4 regions of the Paenibacillus sp. GCM10027629 genome follow, and region 2 is predicted to be linked to each of the others. Evidence: riboswitches for the same ligand, from Rfam matches in the RefSeq annotation. Region 2 holds a riboswitch; each other region holds the start of a gene.
What was found. A riboswitch is a leader RNA that binds a small molecule or an ion and turns the genes downstream of it on or off. The one in region 2 is predicted to bind cyclic di-AMP.
Positions count from the first base shown of each region.

Region 1: it holds a riboswitch for cyclic di-AMP, as region 2 does, so the genes downstream of both, ACFQZR_RS25825 (KamA family radical SAM protein) here and ACFQZR_RS19195 (C40 family peptidase) in region 2, are expected to answer to the same signal.
Region 3: it holds a riboswitch for cyclic di-AMP, as region 2 does, so the genes downstream of both, kdpA (potassium-transporting ATPase subunit KdpA) here and ACFQZR_RS19195 (C40 family peptidase) in region 2, are expected to answer to the same signal.
Region 4: it holds a riboswitch for cyclic di-AMP, as region 2 does, so the genes downstream of both, ACFQZR_RS27790 (resuscitation-promoting factor) here and ACFQZR_RS19195 (C40 family peptidase) in region 2, are expected to answer to the same signal.

Region 1 covers NZ_JBHTGZ010000017.1:30,089-35,044, reverse strand. The annotation lists gene ACFQZR_RS25835 (ABC transporter permease) at 1-385, shown strand, start outside; gene ACFQZR_RS25830 (TetR/AcrR family transcriptional regulator) at 407-1,066, shown strand; gene ACFQZR_RS25825 (KamA family radical SAM protein) at 1,134-2,339, opposite strand; cyclic di-AMP (ydaO/yuaA leader) riboswitch at 2,529-2,667, opposite strand; gene ACFQZR_RS25820 (response regulator transcription factor) at 2,730-4,313, opposite strand; gene ACFQZR_RS25815 (sensor histidine kinase) at 4,316-4,956, opposite strand, start outside.
Region 2 covers NZ_JBHTGZ010000009.1:2,087,791-2,092,746, forward strand. The annotation lists gene ACFQZR_RS19185 (DUF779 domain-containing protein) at 140-511, opposite strand; gene adh (aldehyde dehydrogenase) at 527-2,047, opposite strand; gene ACFQZR_RS19195 (C40 family peptidase) at 2,250-2,714, opposite strand; cyclic di-AMP (ydaO/yuaA leader) riboswitch at 2,716-2,851, opposite strand; gene ACFQZR_RS19200 (NAD(P)-dependent malic enzyme) at 3,229-4,413, opposite strand; gene ACFQZR_RS19205 (2-hydroxycarboxylate transporter family protein) at 4,482-4,956, opposite strand, start outside.
Region 3 covers NZ_JBHTGZ010000010.1:30,744-35,699, forward strand. The annotation lists gene ACFQZR_RS19630 (inorganic phosphate transporter) at 108-1,112, shown strand; cyclic di-AMP (ydaO/yuaA leader) riboswitch at 1,491-1,678, shown strand; cyclic di-AMP (ydaO/yuaA leader) riboswitch at 1,771-1,938, shown strand; gene kdpA (potassium-transporting ATPase subunit KdpA) at 2,121-3,800, shown strand; gene kdpB (potassium-transporting ATPase subunit KdpB) at 3,826-4,956, shown strand, end outside.
Region 4 covers NZ_JBHTGZ010000021.1:9,752-14,707, reverse strand. The annotation lists gene rsmA (16S rRNA (adenine(1518)-N(6)/adenine(1519)-N(6))-dimethyltransferase RsmA) at 1-701, opposite strand, end outside; gene rnmV (ribonuclease M5) at 707-1,252, opposite strand; gene ACFQZR_RS27790 (resuscitation-promoting factor) at 1,397-2,521, opposite strand; cyclic di-AMP (ydaO/yuaA leader) riboswitch at 2,790-2,976, opposite strand; gene ACFQZR_RS27785 (TatD family hydrolase) at 3,158-3,925, opposite strand; gene ACFQZR_RS27780 (HD domain-containing protein) at 3,976-4,956, opposite strand, start outside.

The sequences.
Region 1 (4,956 bases), on a different contig from region 2:
CATTGAAGTGCTCGGCATGTATATGGTCGGCAATTTTGGGCTCGTGCTCCTAATCAACCTGCTGCTCACCTTGACGGCACTGACACTCGGCACGCTGCTCTCCTCTTTTGCCAGCAGCGAGTTCCAGATCATTCAGTTCATTCCGCTCGTCATCGTCCCGCAAGTGTTCTTCTCCGGACTCTTCAATCTGGATGCAATGGCGCCTTGGCTGCAGAAGCTGAGTTACATCATGCCGCTCTATTACGGGGCTGATGCCATGCGAGGGATTATGATTCGCGGGGAAAGTATTGGCGACATTCAGCTCGATATCTATATCCTGCTTGGATTCTCGATCGTCTTCGCACTACTCAATATCGCAGCGCTGAAGAAGCAGCGCGCGATCTAATCTAGCAAGGAGTTGACCTATATGACCAAATCGCTGGAGCCATGGATGGAGGAGCTCTTGCAAGGCGATCCTACCGCTCCACGAACCGCCAAGCAAGTGCGAATCTTCGAAGCAGCGATTGAAATATTCGCGGAGAAAGGCTATGCGGCATCTTCAACGAGCGAGATCGCCCAGCGGGCTGGCGTCGCGGAGGGAACGATATTCCGCCACTTTAAGACCAAGAAGGACCTGCTGCTCTCGATCGTCACACCGGCCATGGTGAAGCTGCTTGCCCCCTTTCTTCTGAGAGAGTTCAAAGATGTCCTCTCCAGAGATTACGATAGCTTCGATCAGCTCCTTCGGGCACTGATCGACAATCGCATTACTTTCCTGCAGCAGAATCGCAGCTTGTTCAAAATTGTGGTGCAGGAATTGCCCTTCCACCCCGATCTCCAGAAGCAGCTGCAGCAGCTCGTCTTCAACGAGATGAAGGGACGATTCGAGAGAATTATTCATAAGCTGCAAGGCGAAGGAAAGCTGATTGATCTCCCCTCCCTCACCATTATGCGGCTTAGCGCCTTCTCTATCTTGGGCTATGTACTGTTCCGTTCCATCTTGGAGCCCCAAGAAGGATCAGATTGGGATGACGCACTGGAACGTGAAGCCACGATCCAATTTATTATGAAAGGGTTGGCACCTTAACAAAAGACGGGCTGCTTCCCAGCATCACTCTGAGAAGCCACCCGTCTTTTATTTTACCGTTATGATGTTATTGATTCACAGCCTTCATCGCTGGCTGCGACGCCGCCGAACGGCTTGCCTTCTGCGGGAATTGCGGCAGCTCATTCACCGAGACAATCGCATCTGTCTTCTTCTTCGGCTTCTTCCAATATGCTTCATTCCCCGGCAGATCATCGAACCATGACGCATCCTTCGGACAAGGCAGCATCATAAATTTACCGTAATGGTCATCTCTCGATTGATGATACTTCAAGTAAGCTTTTCCTTTCTCAATCGCGAGAATTTCGATTTTACCGGATGTATGACTCATCGATAGTCGGATTCTTTTGCCGAGGCCGGATGTCTTCGCTTTGGCTTCTTCAACGAGGCGATACACCTGTTCGAGCGGCAGGACAAAATCCCGATTTCCCGCAACAGGGCGGTTAACGAAGAAGTAATATGGCGTGACCCCCGCCCAAGACAACTTATCGAGCAATTCCGCTAAGACATCAGCGTTATCATTAATGCCCCGAAGGATCGGGGTCTGATTCACGACGATCGCTCCAGCTTGATGTAACGCCTCAAACCCTCGTCTTGCTTCAGGCGTTATTTCACGCGGATGATTGATATGGGCCATCACATAGATCCGGCGATCACTATTCGAGAATGTCCGAATGGTATCGAGCAGCTCCTCATCCTCATAGATGCGCATCGGGTTGAACACGGGAATTTTGGAGCCGAGCCGAATAATCTTCACATGTTCAATGTCTCGCAATTGCTCAATAATCATTTTCAATTTGGGTGTTGCCAGAATCAAGCTATCTCCGCCTGTCAGGAGCACATTGTTAATCTCCGGATGCTGCCGAATATATTCGATGCCCGGACTCACATCCGACATCGCTTCTTTTACATCATTACGGAACAGACGTTTACGGAAGCAGTACCTGCAGTACGCACCACATACCTCGGATACGATGAGCAGAGCCGTCGTCTTATACTTATGCTGACAACCCGGAACCACGTAATTCGTGTCCTCATCGGACGCATCCCATCTACCGTATTCGGATAATTCTCCCTCATTCGGGATTACCAATTTCTTAATCGGGTCATTCGGGTCGTTCCAGTCAATCAGCTTCAAGTAATAATCATTCACGCGAAATACGAACTTCTCCGTTATTTGCTTCAACTTCGCCCGTTCTTGCTCCGGGATCTCCACAATTTTATCGATATTCGTGATATATTTCGGCTGTGCCATATTGTTGTTCCTCCTTGAAAGTCAGATTTATGGTAACGCTGTGTCCCTCCTCTCGTTCTTCAACATAAAAAATGACCCGCAGTCCGCAAGCGTAAGCATGTGCTTCGTCCTTGCAGGCAACCGGGTCACTCTCGATTAGACGCAAAAAGACCCGGTTCAACGGGTCAGGGGTGCGGAAAAAGTGTCTATGATTGACCCATCCACTGCTGACGAGGTTAGCTGTCGGGCTCGGGAAAGATGGTTCCCTACAATACATCCTTGATTCGCCCCTAAAAATTGGTTCCCCCGCTTTCCGATCTCATATCCGGAAATTAAGCGTATTTCCATTTTACAACAATTTATCTTAGACAGTCAAATATTAAATTATCGTATATTTCAAGAAGTCACATTTCAACCTAATTGGCGCCGGAAATGCTGCGGTGTCGCATGGTAGACCTTCTTGAACATTTTCGCAAAATAGGAGAAATTGCTGTATCCCAGCGATTTGGCAATATCCGAAATCGGCATCGACGATGTAGCGATTAATTCCTTTGCTACCTTCATCCTTTCATTCAAAATGTAATCCGTGATCGATTCGCCCACTTCACGCTTGAATAGCCTGGACAAATACGCAGGATTCAGATGCACATACTCCGCGAGCTGTTCTCTTGTAATCACTTCGCTCAGATGATCGGCGATGTAACGTTGAACTTGTTCAATCACTGAATCGTTCTGATGCAAGGAATGGGACACCAGCCCGATGAGCTTCAATGCCCAAGCATGCATCTGATCCAGTGTTCGAGGTGCGGCCCCGTTCAATTGCCCCTGCCCCTCATGCAGCAGTTCATGCGCAGACACCCCATTCTTGTGCAGGATGTAATGAATCATCTGAAGAAATCCATGATTGAATGCCTGCAGTGCGCTCGCAGATAGTCTTGCGTCCGACCGGAACGCTGCAATACACCGCGCCAGCTCCTTCTCGATCTCTTCCCGCTTCCCCTGCTCGATCAGAATCGTCCAAGCAGTGAAGAGCGGCAGCTTCATCATGCCGGTCTTCTCCCGGTTGCGCAAGAAGTACACTTGATTGGATTTGTGCAAGTTGTTGTATTCCAGCTCGAGCAATTCATGATACATCTCGCTCACGTTAAATAACGAAGTGACTTCCCCAATATAGCAAGAGATCTGACAATTGAAGTACTGCTGACAAGACTGAATATACTCCTGGCACGCCTCGGACAGCCCTGCACTTCCGCTATGCCCCTCGTCCAAATAACGAATCACGACATTCACGCCCTGACGTGTCTGAATGACAACCCCATTCGCCTCATGCAGCAGCAGCTCGGACGCCCCCTTCCGAATGGCATACTCCATCATTTCTTCATCTCTTGTACTGAACTCCCGTTGCCATGCTTCAACACTAATAAGAAGAGGTAAAATCTTAATATCCGGCTTGAACGTCAGATCATGCTCCTCGAGCAAACTCTGCACATTGGTCGGTGTACAGGTAATGCGATTCGAGAGTACGTCATTCCAGAATTTATCGGCAATGAGCGGCTTCTTCTTCGTCCAGAGATCATAATAGGGCTTGTATTGTTCGCGCAGCTGCAGCAATTCCTTCTCCTGCTCAATCGATTGCAGCATCTTGGCCAAGGTCGACTGCAGCACTTCATATTCCACAGGCTTGAGCAAATAATCGAAGCTATCGAGCTGGACCGCTCGCTTCACGAAGCTGAAATCGGCATGTGCTGTCAAGAACACCGTCTCGGTCGCAGGCGAGTGTGCATTCACCCATTCAAGCAGCTCAATACCCGTCCCCTTCGGCATCTCGATATCACAGATGAGAATATCGATCGGTGTACGTTCGAATACCTTCATCGCTTCCCGCATGTTATAGGCTTCATGGACTTCCGATACTTGCAGCTCCTCCCAATTCACACCGCTCTTAATCCCCAGCACAGCATAAATCTCATCATCCACGATCAGCGCTCTATACATCGTTACCCCTCCCAAGGTCCACTATCATAAGAACTGAACTGCGTAAGCGTGCGATAAGGAAGTACAAGCCTCACTTTCGCGCCGGCACCCGGCTCATTCGCGAATTCAAGCACTGCCGCTTGCCCGAAAATATGTTTCAATCGATGATGCACATTCCAGATGCCGAGATGCTCATCCTGCGGCTGCGTGAAGTAACTTCCATTCTGCAGCGATTCAAGCGCCTCTTCAGGAAACCCGCTTCCATTATCCACAATGACGATTTCATATAAATCTGGCTCTGCTAAGCGAGCTATACGAATCTCCATGTGAAACGGACGATCCATAAAATCAAACCCATATTTGATCGAATTCTCAATGAAAGGTTGGATTAGCAGAGGCGGAATACAGGCTCTATCCAGTCCTTCCGCAATATGGTACGAATACGTAACCCGCTCAGGGAAACGCAGCTGCTGAATCCGGATATAGCTCTCCATATGCTCCATTTCCTCCGCAATCGTCACAACGACTTGATTCGTCTTTGTCGCGAATCGGAAATATTTCACCAGATTCACGCACATGACCTGAATCAGCTTGTAATTCTTAATCTCAACCAAGTTGTAGATGATGTTGATCGAGTTTAGCAGAAAATGCGGATTGATCTGGA
Region 2 (4,956 bases):
GATAGAAAACATACATGAAAAAATTACATTTTCTCTAAAAATACGTCTTCTTCACATAAAAAAGCCGCTCATTCCTATTGGGATCTGAGCGGCATCGTTCATTTATGATTTGGATATCGTTTGTTTCAGCACATGTTCACTAAGAATCAATCAGACCCAACAAACGTCGTTCTTCCTCCGTGAACAACCTTGAACGCGTCAGAAATCGCTTGCCTTCCGGTCCTTCAAGGGAGAACATCCCCCCTCTGCCAGGCACAACGTCGATGATCAGCTGCGTATTTTTCCAATAGTCATATTGTGCTTTACTCATATAGAAAGGCGCTCCGCCAATGTCCCCCAAACATACATCGCTATCCCCGATGAGAAGCTCCCCTTGTACATAGCACATGGGAGAGCTGCCGTCACAGCAGCCGCCAGACTGGTGGAACATGACGGGACCATACTTGGCTTTCACCCTCTCGATCAGTTCTAATGCAGCATCGGTAGCGATAACCTTGTTCACTTCTATCATCGAAAACCGCCGCTCTTAGAAGAATCCGAGTGCGTCAGGACTATAGCTTACGAGCAGGTTCTTGGTCTGCTGGTAATGGGAGAGCATCATTTTGTGATTCTCGCGCCCGATCCCCGAGTGTTTGTAGCCTCCGAATGCCGCGTGAGCAGGGTACGCATGGTAGCAATTCGTCCAGACCCGGCCAGCTTGAATGCCGCGACCGAAGCGGTATGCTGTGTTCATGTCGCGCGTCCATACGCCTGCGCCAAGTCCGTAGAGCGTATCATTCGCAATGGCCAGTGCCTCCTCCTGATCCTTGAACGTCGTAACGGAGACAACCGGTCCGAAGATTTCCTCTTGGAAGATTCGCATCTTATTATGTCCTTGAAGTACCGTAGGCTCGACATAATAACCGTCAGACAGTTCCCCATCCAGCGCAGCCCGGTTACCGCCGATAAGACACGTAGCACCTTCCTGCCGACCGATATCGATATAGCTAAGAATCTTCTCGAGCTGCTCAGTTGAGGCCTGGGCCCCAATCATCGTATCCGTATCGAGTGGATTCCCCTGCTTGATGGCTGCGACCCGCTGGAGTGCTCTCTCCATAAATTGATCATAGAACGATTCCTGAATTAACGCTCGAGACGGGCATGTACACACCTCACCTTGATTCAAGGCGAACATCGTAAACCCTTCGAGTGCTTTATTGAAGAATGCATCGTCCCGCGCGAATACATCCTCGAAGAAAATGTTCGGAGACTTCCCGCCCAGCTCCAAGGTCACCGGAATGATATTTTGCGATGCATACTGCATAATTAGGCGCCCTGTTGTCGTCTCACCGGTAAAGGCAATTTTCGAAATTCGACTGCTCGATGCGAGCGGCTTGCCTGCTTCAAGTCCAAAGCCGTTGACGATATTGACGACACCTGGGGGCAGTAAATCCTCAATAAGTTCCATCAGCACCAAGATCGATGCGGGCGTCTGCTCCGCTGGCTTCAAGACGACCGCATTGCCCGCAGCAAGTGCAGGTGCAAGCTTCCAAGTCGCCATGAGCAGTGGGAAGTTCCAAGGAATAATCTGCCCGACAACCCCTAGTGGCTCATTGAAATGATATGCCACCGTATTGTCATCCAATTGACTGAGTGAACCTTCTTGCGCGCGAATACATCCTGCAAAATAGCGAAAATGATCAATCGCGAGCGGAAGATCAGCATTGAGCGTCTCTCGAATCGGTTTGCCGTTGTCCCACGTCTCTGCAACCGCTAACATTTCTAAATTGGCTTCGATCCGATCGGCAATTTTATTCAGGATCACGGATCGCTCCTGAACGGACGTACGGCCCCATGCATCCTTCGCAGCATGCGCAGCATCCAGTGCCAACTCGATATCCTCAGAGGTAGAACGTGGAATCTCGCAGAATATGCGATGATTGACCGGCGATACATTCTCGAAGTATTCACCTTTCACAGGCGCCACCCACTGGCCTCCAATAAAATTCTCATACCTCTTCGCAAAAGTTATCTTTGCTCCTTGTTGTCCTGGTTGTGCATAAATCATCTTATTCAGCCTCCTCAATATACATTTCACATTACTGATGTATATAGGACAAGACCCGAATGTATTACGAATATCATTATCCTAGAGTGTAATTCATCCAATGGAGAATGAAACGGCTCTTTGTCGATCAATTGCAATAACAAAAGGACAAGCCAGTAAGTAGTTTTACTTACGATCTTGTCCTTTAAGATTTCCCTTATTTTCAGCTCATCATTTTATGATAACTTTGCTGACTTACAACACGTCTAGCAGTAACATAACGATTTTTATAATAGGAATCTGACAGATTACTTATCGTTACACCTCTGCTGCTGGATGAATGCGCAAACTTATTGTTGCCAAGGAAAATGCCTACGTGAGATATCCCTTGTCCACTCGTATTAAAGAACACTAAGTCCCCTGCACGTAGATTTTCCTGATCTACCGATGTGCCTTCTTTTGCCTGTGTATTTGAAGTACGGGGTAAATCTAACTTAAATTTATCAAAAATATATTGAATGAAACCCGAGCAATCAAACCCAGCTTTTGTCGTACCTCCCCAGAGGTACGGCGTCCCTATGACTTTATCAACTTCATTTGCAAGATTAGGCGAACTCGCATATGTACTAGTAGCGCCTGCGGACAACATAATTGCCGCTCCTAACACTGATATAATTACTTTCTTCATGATGTTCTCCCTTCGATGCCTACGGAGTTAGCTGAGGGTTCGGTAGAAGGTTCCCTATATCCTTAAATAGATTAGAATAATTCACCCAGAATTGGTTCCCCCGTTTTCTCTAAATAGAAATTCGGCCAAATATTAATTTTTTGTAACTTTTAATAATGTAGTATATTTTCAGGCATTTTGTCAATTCATCATATAGAAAAGCTTACTTTAGTCACATGCTAGACACCTGAAGTGAAACGACACCTTGATACTATAGACTTTTGTCCTATTGAGCATTGATGAAATATCATAATATTACAATGACAAGAAACAATAATGATTCAAAAAATATCAATTACAAAATTGTAAATATTCATCAATACTATATAATGAGCGAAAATAGAAAAGCCTTGATTAAGTGATGAACACTCATTCAAGGCAATATACGAAATCATACTTGAAGTTTGAATTGAAAACCTATAATTGGCAATGAATAAGTTCGATTCCGACGAACCAATGTCCACCATTAACCGCCCTAGCCAATGCTAGGTACCAAGCTTTTACGTGCTACTCCGCTATTTAGCGCAGCCTCAGCAACGGCCTTCCGGATTCTTTCTACCACACGTATATCAAAAGCATCCGGAATAATATATTTCTCATTCAAATCTGCTGGATCAATCACGGAAGAGATGGCTTCTGCAGCTGCAAGCTTCATCTCATCGGTAATATCCGTAGCCTCGCTATCCAGCGCACCTCTGAAAATTCCAGGGAAACATAGTACATTATTAATTTGATTCGGGAAGTCTGAACGGCCAGTCGCCATTACTTTTACATATGGGGCCGCTAGTCTAGGATCAATTTCCGGCGTCGGATTGGCCATCGCGAATACAATCGGGTCCTTCGCCATATGTTGAAGATCCTCTACGGTCAACATATTCGGCGCGGATACACCGATAAATACATCTGCTCCTTTGATGATATCTGACAGTTGTCCGGTTTCCAGGTTTGGATTAGTGAGTTGAGCGAAATCGCTCCAGTGTGGCAGATCATACTGTATGTTTCGGCTAATCGCACCCTGACGGTCAACCCCAATCAGATTCACGGCACCTGCTTGCAGCAGCATTTTGGATATCGAGATGCCGGCAGCACCGACACCGTTCACGACGATTTTGACATCTTTCATATTTTTATCGCAGACCTTCAGCGCATTCAGCAATCCGGCAAGCACGACAATAGCCGTTCCGTGCTGATCATCATGGAACACTGGAATGTCTAGTTCTTCTCTTAATCTCTTCTCGATTTCGAAGCATCGTGGTGAAGAAATATCCTCCAGATTGATCCCTCCAAAGGTCGGCGCAAGCGCCTTGACGACGGATATAATTTCTTCTGTATCTTTCGTATCAAGACAGATCGGTACCGCATCCACGTCAGCGAACTGTTTGAATAGCGCGGCCTTTCCCTCCATGACCGGCATCGCTGCTTTAGGTCCAATGTCACCAAGCCCCAAAACAGCTGTCCCGTCTGAAATAACTGCTACTGTATTTTTTTTGGTCGTCAGCTCATACGCCTGAGCATCATCTTGGGCAATGGCCTGACACACTTTAGCTACGCCCGGAGTATAGACCTTAGATAAGTCTTCTTTGGTAAGAATCGGAGTCTTCAATGTTGTCTCCAGTTTGCCGCCTTTATGCAAATTCATGATTTCTTCTAATAGTTCCATAGTATCTCCTCCAATATTGGCTAATGCTTACGCTATCCACTTCTGATCTATCTGTTGCTCGAGCTTCTTCAGCCACCCCATACTGCTATTAGCAGTGTAGCTGCGACTACTGTAAGCGCACCGCCAATTCGCGTAGAAATCTGGGCGAAAGGCATTAGTTCCATCCGTCCGGATGCTGACAGAATGGCTACGTCGCCCGTACCGCCGAGACCGCCACGGCAACCTGTTACAATCGCTGCTTCTACAGGATACATGTTGACCCATTTACCAACGAAATAACCCGTAAGAATCATTGCTGCGATAACCGTTGCACAAACCAGAATATAAGGAATCGAGATGATAGCAGCTACATCCTTCAGCGGAATATACAACATTCCTAGACCGACCATCAGCGGCCAAGTCAATGTGCTAGAAATAAACTTGTACAAGTGGTACGCACCCTGCTCGATTTTCGCTGGCAGCAAGTTGAACACTTTAAGCAGCGCAGCGGCAAAAATCATCAAAATCGGTCCTGGAATACCTATAAACGGTGACAACAGGTGA
Region 3 (4,956 bases), on a different contig from region 2:
GATAGGTGAAATAAAGGAGGACAGAGTTGCGCGGGAACACCTAAATAGTGTGTTTCAAAAAGTTACCTTTTTGAAGAACCTCTAGTCGTTCTGTGCAATACATTTCTATGGATCATACAATGATCGTTTTAGGTATTGTTATCTTATTAGCTCTAGCATTTGACTTTATTAACGGATTTCACGATACGGCGAATGCCATCGCGACATCTGTCTCGACGCGTGCACTCAAGCCGCGGCATGCGATTCTGCTCGCAGCAACGATGAATTTCATCGGTGCCTTGTCCTTTACCGGGGTTGCGAAGACGATCGGGGGAAGCGTCGCAGACCCCTCCAAGCTGGATAATGGGGTAGAGATTGTGATAGCGACCTTAATCGCCGCGATCATCTGGAACCTTGTGACTTGGTGGTTCGGAATTCCTTCGTCCTCATCTCACGCACTCATTGGTGCACTCGCGGGTGCAGTCTTTATAGGAGCGGGTTCAGACAGCTTGAACTATGCCGGGTTTACGAAAATCGTAGAAGGACTTATCTTCTCACCGCTTATTGCATTTGCTCTTGGTTATATCGTGATGACGATTCTGAAGCTCATTTTCGGTCGAATGAGTCCGCATTCGGTCAATAAAGGCTTCCGCACAGGGCAGATTATGACGGCAGCGCTTCAGTCTTATACGCACGGGACGAATGATGCGCAAAAGGCGATGGGGATCATTACCTTCGCTCTTGTCTCAGCAGGAATACAAGATAATTTGGATGTTCCGTTATGGGTTAAAATTTCGGCCGCAACAGCGATGGCACTCGGTACATCTGTCGGCGGTTGGAAAATTATTAAAACGATGGGTACGAAAATCTTCAAAATCGAACCGATTAACGGTTTTGCAGCGGATTTATCGTCAGCTGCTATTATTATGACGGCAACGCTAGCGCATTTGCCCGTTAGTACAACGCATGCGATTACCTCAGCGATCCTCGGTGTAGGTTCCGCGAAGCGTTTTTCGGCGGTAAAATGGGGCCTAGCAGGTCGTATTGTCATCTCTTGGATCGTGACGATTCCGATTGCATTCGTGCTTGCGATGGCCGTGTTCAAAGTGATTGATCTATTATTCTATAGATAAATGTGGAGAGAAGCTAACCTTCGGTGAAGAGGGTTGGCTTTTTTTGTGTGCGGCAAGGTGAAATGTAAAGGTTAAAGCTCTCCCTTTGGTTGGCAGTGTACACACTGTTGATCAGAGGGAGATTTTTTTGCTGCCGAAGTGTTCCGTTAATAAAAAGAGGACTGCGGGATTTCACTGCGGTGAATGACATAAGATGGCTGGGCACCCTGTACATTCATCCTGGAAAATCGCGCGAAAGTGATCTATCGCGTGAAAATAGGAGGTTTCGAGAGATTCATATCATTCATAACGCTTTCATGACGATTTCCAGTATTTTCAGATTCCATTTCAAACCAATTTAAGGTTTTACAAGTTGCAACACGAGGAGTATGATACGATTCATGAACATTGCTGAGTCCTTGCATGTGCAAGGAGCGGGGGAACCAAATAAGTCATGAACCTGTGGCTCGTGTGAGAGCGAGAGCAGGAACATGTGGGGTGAATCCTGGGTACAACGGTACCGAGGTAGGGTGACTCTCACCATCCGAATCCGACAGCTAACCTCGTAAGCGAATGAGAGAGGATGAAGGAAAGTGTAGACGAACGTTGGCTGCAGATGCGAAATAGATCTGTGGTTATGATGTGAAATAGATTGATGAAGCGATGAAAAATGTTTTACATGTCTTTAACGCTGAGTCTTTGCTAAGGCAAAGAGCGGGGGAACCAACGGTCAGCTGAGCTGACCACGGGGTGAATCCGAGGCACCGTCTTGTACGGCGCTAAGGTAGGGCGACTCTCAAGGCCCGAATCCGACAGCTAACCTCGTAAGCGTCTCGAGAGAGGCAACTTGAACGTATTCAATATGTGCGCAGCATGGCGATTCGCCATGCCCATTATTGAAGCCGCGATGGATAACCTCCCCCGCAGGCTTCTTTTTTTATGCCTTTTTTTAAGGGAAATGAGAAAAATTAACTTTTTTCACGTTGATTAAAATGTTGTTGAAAAGGGAGATCGACTATGAACTGGGGAATGGATTTACTGCAAATCGTGATTGTTATCGGGCTGCTGCTCTTGATCGTGAAGCCGCTCGGTACGTATATCTATCATATATTTTCGAATGAGCCGAACCGGAGTGATCGGATATTTGGTCCGGTGGAGAAAGGGATCTTTTGGCTGATCGGGCTGAAGAACCGCGGCGACATGTCGTGGAAGCGATACGTACTTAGCTTACTGCTAACCAACCTTGTATTGACGCTTATCGGGTTCGGCGTCTTGCTGACACAGCGCTGGCTGCCGCTCAATCCGAACGGGATCGACAATATGGAGCCGACGTTATCTTTTAATACGATTATCAGCTTTATGACCAATACGAATTTACAGCATTACAGTGGGGAGTCAGGCTTATCCTATTTCTCGCAAATGATCGTCATCATGATGATGATGTTCACTTCGGCGGCGACGGGGATTGTGGTGGCGATTGCCTTTATCCGCGGATTAACGAAGAAGGGCACAGGGCTTGGTAATTTCTTCACGGACTTCGTGAAGGCCCATACGAGACTGTTGATTCCAATGGCGATCGTAATGACACTGGTGCTCGTTGGACTCCAAGTGCCGCAGACGCTGGACGCTACGGTTCAAGCGCACACGATTACGGGCGAGACGCAGCAGATCGCGATTGGTCCTGTAGCATCGCTCGAGTCGATTAAACATTTGGGGACGAATGGCGGCGGATTTTTCGGAGTGAACTCCTCGCATCCATTCGAGAATCCGAACCCACTTACGAATGTGCTCGAAATGTTGATGATGTGGTGTATCCCGGCATCGCTGACCTATACGTACGGACGATTCGCTCGGAATCAGAAGCAGGGCTGGATCGTGTTCGCTGTCATGAGCATCTTGTTCGCAGCTTTCCTAAGTCTTGTGTATATCTCGGAAAGCAACGGCAATCCGGTCTTGAATACGATCGGTGCAGACACATCTCAAGGCAGTATGGAGGGGAAAGAAGCACGATTCGGGATTGCGCAATCCGCTCTATTCACGACCGTGACAACCTCGGCAACGACGGGTACGGTCAACAATATGCATGATACGTTAACCCCGCTTGGCGGTCTCGTACCGATGTCGCTCATGATGCTGAACGTGGTATTCGGCGGCGATGGCGTAGGGCTTGTCAATATGCTGATGTATGCGATCCTCGCGGTGTTCTTGGCAGGCTTAATGGTCGGTCGTACGCCGGAGTTCTTAGGTCGGAAAATTGAACCGCACGAGATGAAGCTGATCGCGATTGCGATTCTCGTCCATCCGTTGATCATCTTAGGCCCGACGGCCATTGCGTTCTTAACCGATCTAGGATCGGGTGCCATTACGAATCCAGGGTTCCACGGCATCTCGCAAGTGCTCTATGAGTACACCTCATCGGCAGCGAACAACGGCTCCGGGTTCGAGGGCTTGGCGGATAACACGCCGTTCTGGAATATGACGACAGGGATTGTGATGTTCCTCGGTCGATACGTCTCCATCGTGGCACTGCTCGGTGTTGCAGGTTCACTCGTGCGCAAGAAATGGGTGCCTGAGACGATTGGGACATTCCGCACCGATAACAAGCTATTCGCTGGGGTGCTGCTCGGAACGGTCATTCTCATTGGTGCATTGACGTTCCTGCCTGTACTCGTCCTTGGGCCGATTGCAGAGTTCCTGACATTAGGGTAGAGATCATTTAACGAGGTGAAAGAACATGGATTCGACCATGAAACGTAAATCATTAATAACTTCAGATATATTGAAATATGCGCTAGGCCAGAGCTTCGTCAAATTGAACCCGCTGATCATGATCAAAAATCCGGTCATGTTCGTGGTAGAGCTAGGTACGTTCATCGTCCTGCTGTTAACGCTATTTCCATCTGCATTTGGCGCGGAAGCGAATTTCGGCTTTAACTTAACGGTATTCATCGTCTTGCTGTTCACCGTCCTGTTCGCGAACTTCGCGGAAGCGATCGCTGAAGGGCGTGGGAAAGCACAAGCGAATGCACTGAAGCAGACGAAGAGCGACGTGATGGCGAATAAAGTGCAGCCGGGCGGCGGCGTGAAGCAAGTGCCAGCGACAGAGCTTCGTAAGGGGGATGTCGTCGTGGTATCCATGGGTGAGATGATCCCTGGGGACGGCGAAGTGATCGCAGGACTCGCCACGGTAGACGAATCCGCGATTACCGGTGAATCTGCGCCAGTTATGAAGGAAGCGGGTGGCGACTTCAGCTCCGTAACGGGCGGAACACGCGTCGTCAGTGATCAGATTAAAGTACGGATCACGAATGATCCGGGTGAATCGTTCCTCGATCGCATGATCTCCCTCGTCGAAGGGGCCGAGCGTCAGAAGACGCCGAACGAAATTGCGCTTAATATTTTGCTCATTACATTGACCGTGATCTTCTTGATTGTAGTTATGACGCTAGCGCCGATTGCCAAGTATGTAGGAGTCGACTTAGAAATTCCGGTGCTTATCTCCTTGTTAGTCTGCTTGATCCCGACGACCATCGGGGGCTTGTTGTCCGCAATTGGGATCGCGGGGATGGACCGCGTGACGCAATATAACGTGCTCGCGATGTCCGGGAAAGCGGTTGAAGCAGCGGGCGATATTAACACAATGATTCTGGATAAAACAGGTACGATTACCTTCGGGAATCGGATGGCGAGTGACATGGTGCCCGTGGGGAAAGCGACAGTAGAAGAAGTATCCCAATGGGCTGCCGTGAGCTCGATGCAGGATGAGACGCCGGAAGGCCGTTCCGTGCTGGAGTGGGTACGAAAAGAAGGATATGCCTTTGACGATAAGATCGCGAGAAATGCCGAGTTTATCGATTTCAAAGCC
Region 4 (4,956 bases), on a different contig from region 2:
TGGAAGAAATGGGCTTCGTCTGCGACCTGAACTGGCGGTGTATCCCGCACCTTCAACTTAATCACAGCAGACTCCACGTTCGGCTGTGGAATGAACACCGTATGCGGTACCGTACATACCAGCTCTGGCTCGCAATAATATTGGACTGCTACACTTAGACTGCCGTAGTCTTTCCCACCTGGGCGAGCAGCCATCCGGTCCGCCACTTCCTTCTGGATCATCACCACAATATTTTGCAGCGGTAGACGTTCTTCGAGTAGCTTCATAAGAATGGGCGTCGTAACATAGTAAGGAAGATTCGCTACGACACTGACTTTGCTTACCTTAGAGAACCGCTCCTCGAAAATTTGCTTCAAATCCACTTTCAGCACGTCTCCATGAACGACGCCTACATTCGGATAAGGTGCAAGTACCTCTTCCAGAATCGGAATCAATCGTGTATCGATCTCTACTGCTGTCACTTCTGCTGCCGTCTGCGCAAGACGTTCTGTCAGCGCTCCGATCCCAGGTCCAATCTCAAGAGCCCCCATGGTCTCATCAAGTTCTGCAGCATCTACAATTTTGTTCAATATATTCATATCAATCAGAAAATTCTGACCTAGACTTTTCTTAAATGAAAATCCATGCTTTCCAATAATATCTTTCGTCCGCTTCGGCGTCGCAATATCGATGCGTGCCCCAGCTGAATTGATTTCTTTCATCATTTCTACAGCCCTTCATTTTCAATTTGCTCTAACGCGGCCAAGAACTCTTCTCGGCTTATCTGGAACATGCCGCACCGTTTATAGAACTGCTTTCCGTTGCACATGCCAATCCCAAGTATATCCCCCATCGCCCTTCTGCGACTCGCTGCATTCGGATGGGTAATTAGTCCTGCATCCATCAGATCACCCCAATCGATGAGCTGTTCATTCTTCTCATATTCCGTTCGTAGATGATCCAGCGCATACCGGATTGCTTCTGGCGATGCGTTCTCTACACCGATGTCCCCTTTGTAGGTGGCATCCGCTTCCTTCAAGAAAGCGTGCTTGCAGCCCGGGATACGATTCGATATAATCTTGCGAATACGTTCCCCGGCATGATCCGGATCTGTCAGAATGATTACGCCTCGACGCTCCTGAGCCAGCGCAATACGCTTTAATATCGCATTGTTAATGGCAGACCCCCCGGTCTCGATCGTATCGGCCTCTACAGCCCGCCGAATGGCCGTGGTATCGTCTTTCCCTTCGACCACGATGACTTCCTTAATCATGTACAATCCGCTTCCTTTCTTTTCTTCCGCAAAATACAAAAAGAAGAGGTTTCCCTCTTCTTATCATGGCATATTGTTATGGATAATACTATATGATTAATACACGATTGGCAAATGAAGCATGGCCTAGAATTACGACCCTCATTAGCTCGCCGACGGTTTGACCGGTCCAATCACATAGACGGTATGCCCCTTCTTACGGCCGAATTTATTCGCTGTCTTTAGGGATTGAATATACACGTCAATCTTATTGCCCTTAATAGCGCCACCTGTATCTTCCGCTCGTCTAAATCCGACTCCTTCGATGTATACCCACCAACCAATCGGAATGACGTCCTTATCTACAGCGATTGTGCGCCCTTCGGTTACGGTCGTGCCTGAAGCCGTCCGCGTTCCAATGCCATCTTCTTCCGAAGAATAGGCGGTTAACGTTACATTTTTCAGCACTTTTGCATATTTCACTTCTTTACCAAGGCTATGAATTTTCGCAACCCCTGGTCCACTAGCAGACAAAGTTCGGACTTTAGCCTCAGGTTTCTTTGTACCATAAGCAACGATCTTGTGTGTTGCCTTGGATTTATAGGCCTTATCAACCATTTTGATCGAAACCAACTTGCCATCTTCGAAGACCTTCTCAATCTTCTGAACAACAAGTCCAGACTTTCCGTCTTGGATTAGCTTCTGTTTGCCTTGCAGGAGCGTTGCATCGGGTTTTTTGACGAATTCAAAAGGAATCGATACTTCGCGATTTACCAACTTCGTACTGACGCGTGTAATCTTAATATCCAGTTTGTTCGAAATCGGTGTATTCAGCGCAGGTGTAATTTTATCGTCTTCAGATATTGGTATATTCGCAGCTGCGAGTACTTCTTTGACTGTTTTTTCGGTCGTAAACAAGTTTTTTGTCTGACCATCTGCTGTGACAAGAACGGGAACCGCACGCCAAATTTCAACGCTGTCACCATCCTTAAGCTCCGATTGGAGCGGCATCGACAGCTTGTCGTATGCGCCGACTTGTATAGCTTGTTCATCCAGTAGGTGCTGTAATACTGTGTTTGTCGTTTCGACCTGGATATGTTGTCCGTCTACGACCAGAGAAATATCCTTCTTGGCGTAAACATTCAGCACCACCATTAACATGAAAGTCATCGCGAGTGACAGTAGAGCCACGAGTGATATCAAACGCACGTTTTCATGCATCCATCGCAATGCGAAAGACATGCTGGATGATCGTGTACCATGGGATTCCTCAGTTTGGAAAACGCCCACGTCTTCAGACCTCCTTCATAGTCCCGCCGTCAGGTGTTAAGCATGATCATAAATTGACGAAGACTATATACTGTATTTTTGCACAACGGCCGCATCAACCTGCATGTGACAGCTGTACACCATCCTCTGTTAGGTACGTCCCCCCACCTCCTGTTCTGTAACAGTATGACGTCCTACTCAACTTTATTCAAAAGAAAAGAAGCCTAGCGTAAAGAGGGTCTCTTTCGTGGCTTCCTGTTGGAAACAATAGTTGATGGCCGCACGAGGGTACCTCTCCCTGCACGCTTACGAGGTTAGCTGTCGGATTCGGACGTGAGAGTCGCCCTAAGATTGCTATCCCGCTCATGGCGAGAAGCCCTCTATTCACCCCATTAAGAAATCAATTACGAACCCTCCTGAGAAGGTCCATATCGGTTCCCCCGCTCTCCAATTTGGAGACTCAGCGATACAAAATGGATGGAACAATATTCAAACTCTGATTTGAATCATACTCTGAATGCTCCATGCTTGTAAAGAAGGCATCAAACTCATTTTTAGATATTAATGGTTAAAATTTTGTAATATTCTTCGATTTTTGAGATGAAAACTACCTATTTCACCCGTTTATTAAGTTTTTCATGCGTTTTTCACCGTTTTTCATCCTAAGTGGAAACAGGCTTGGGCATTTTTCATCGTAATTTTAGCAACTTCTTCCAAATTCAGCCCTTTTATTTCCGCTGCTGCCTCCGCGACAAGACGTACATAACCTGTCTCATTTCGCTTCCCGCGATAGGGGTGCGGCGTCAAATATGGCGAGTCTGTTTCGATCAAAAATCGGTCATTCGGAACGTTCGCGAGCACCTCTTTGGGAACCCTTGCATTCTTGAATGTAATGGGGCCACCAAATGAAATATAGAACCCCAAATCTAGGCATTGCTTGGCAATTTCCCAGCTGCCGGAGAAACAGTGCATTACGCCTCCACATTCCTCAGCATGCTCTTCGCGCAAAATGCGAACGACATCCTCGTGCGCATCCCGATTATGAATAACGATCGGCATATCAAGACGCTTTGCTAACCGAATTTGTTCACGGAATACGCGATGCTGCACATCCTTTGGTGAGGTATCCCAGTAGTAGTCCAGTCCGATCTCACCAATCGCAACAACCTTCTCATGTGCACATAACTTTTCAATCCACTCGAGGTCACCAGGCTGCATCGTAATCGCATCTTGCGGGTGCCAGCCTACAGCAGCATAGATAAAATCATAGCTTTCCGCCAATTTCATGGTCGTCGGGATCGTCTCACGGTTAAACCCGATATTAATCATCTGCGTAACGCCTTGCTCCAGCGCTCTTGCAATGACTTCCTCCCGATCTTCGTCGAATTGTACTGCGTCTAAATGCGTATGTGTGTCGAATAACATCAGTTCATAATCTCCTTCTAATGTCTTAATTTGATATCTTTTGTCCTTGATTATGTCGTTGGCATATCGAATAATTTAGAAATTTCCCGATCAAGCAGGTGGGCAACGGCGCGTAGTTTATTTTCAGGAAAATACAAACGGAATTTGCCTTTGCGAATGCCGCTGATTGAACGCACAATTTCGGATACTTCGGAAATTTCCCGAAGCTGTTCATGATGATTCAAGAGCACAATCTGCTTGCCCATCGGATGTTCTCCTGAGCGATAAATCGAATAGGATAAGTCCGTTGGCGAGTCAATTTCCAGATCGTAGGCTGGATTTAACCCTGCATGTACGAATTGCTCATGTATCTTATCTTTCTGCTGATCATCCAAGTGATCTAACGTGACATATTTATATAATTTACGCTCCATGAACCGATCGCACAGATCCGCAAGGATCTCATCTTGCTCCTGCGTCCACTGCATAAATACTGTCTGAATTAAAGCCTCATCGAGGCGTATATATTGCTCCATTGAAATTTTTCCTTCAAATAAAGAAGGCAATGGCTCCAGCATGAATTGGAACGAATATTCGTTGTCATACAATTCTTGTGCCCGTTTGAAAATTTGTCGCAGGATAATTTCAGAGCTGCGTGTCACGGGATGGAAATAAACCTGCCAGTACATCTGGTATCTCGACATCAAATAATCCTCGATCGCATGCATACCGCTCTCTTTCACAACAATGCGGCCCCGATAAGGTCTTAACACCCGAAGAATGCGGTCCATGTCGAATGTCCCGTAATTCACACCGGTAAAATACGCATCTCGAAGTAAATAGTCCATACGGTCCGCATCAAGTGCACTGGATACAAGGTGAACAACAATAGGTTTATCGTACGTCTTCTGAATAACAGATGCAACCCGCTCAGGGAAGTCATCCGATATTCGCCGTAGAACCTCATGGATTTCCGAGTTCTCTCGAATGATTCGACAAGTCCAATCTTCATGATGCATCTGAAACGCCTCTTCAATCGAATGTGAGAACGG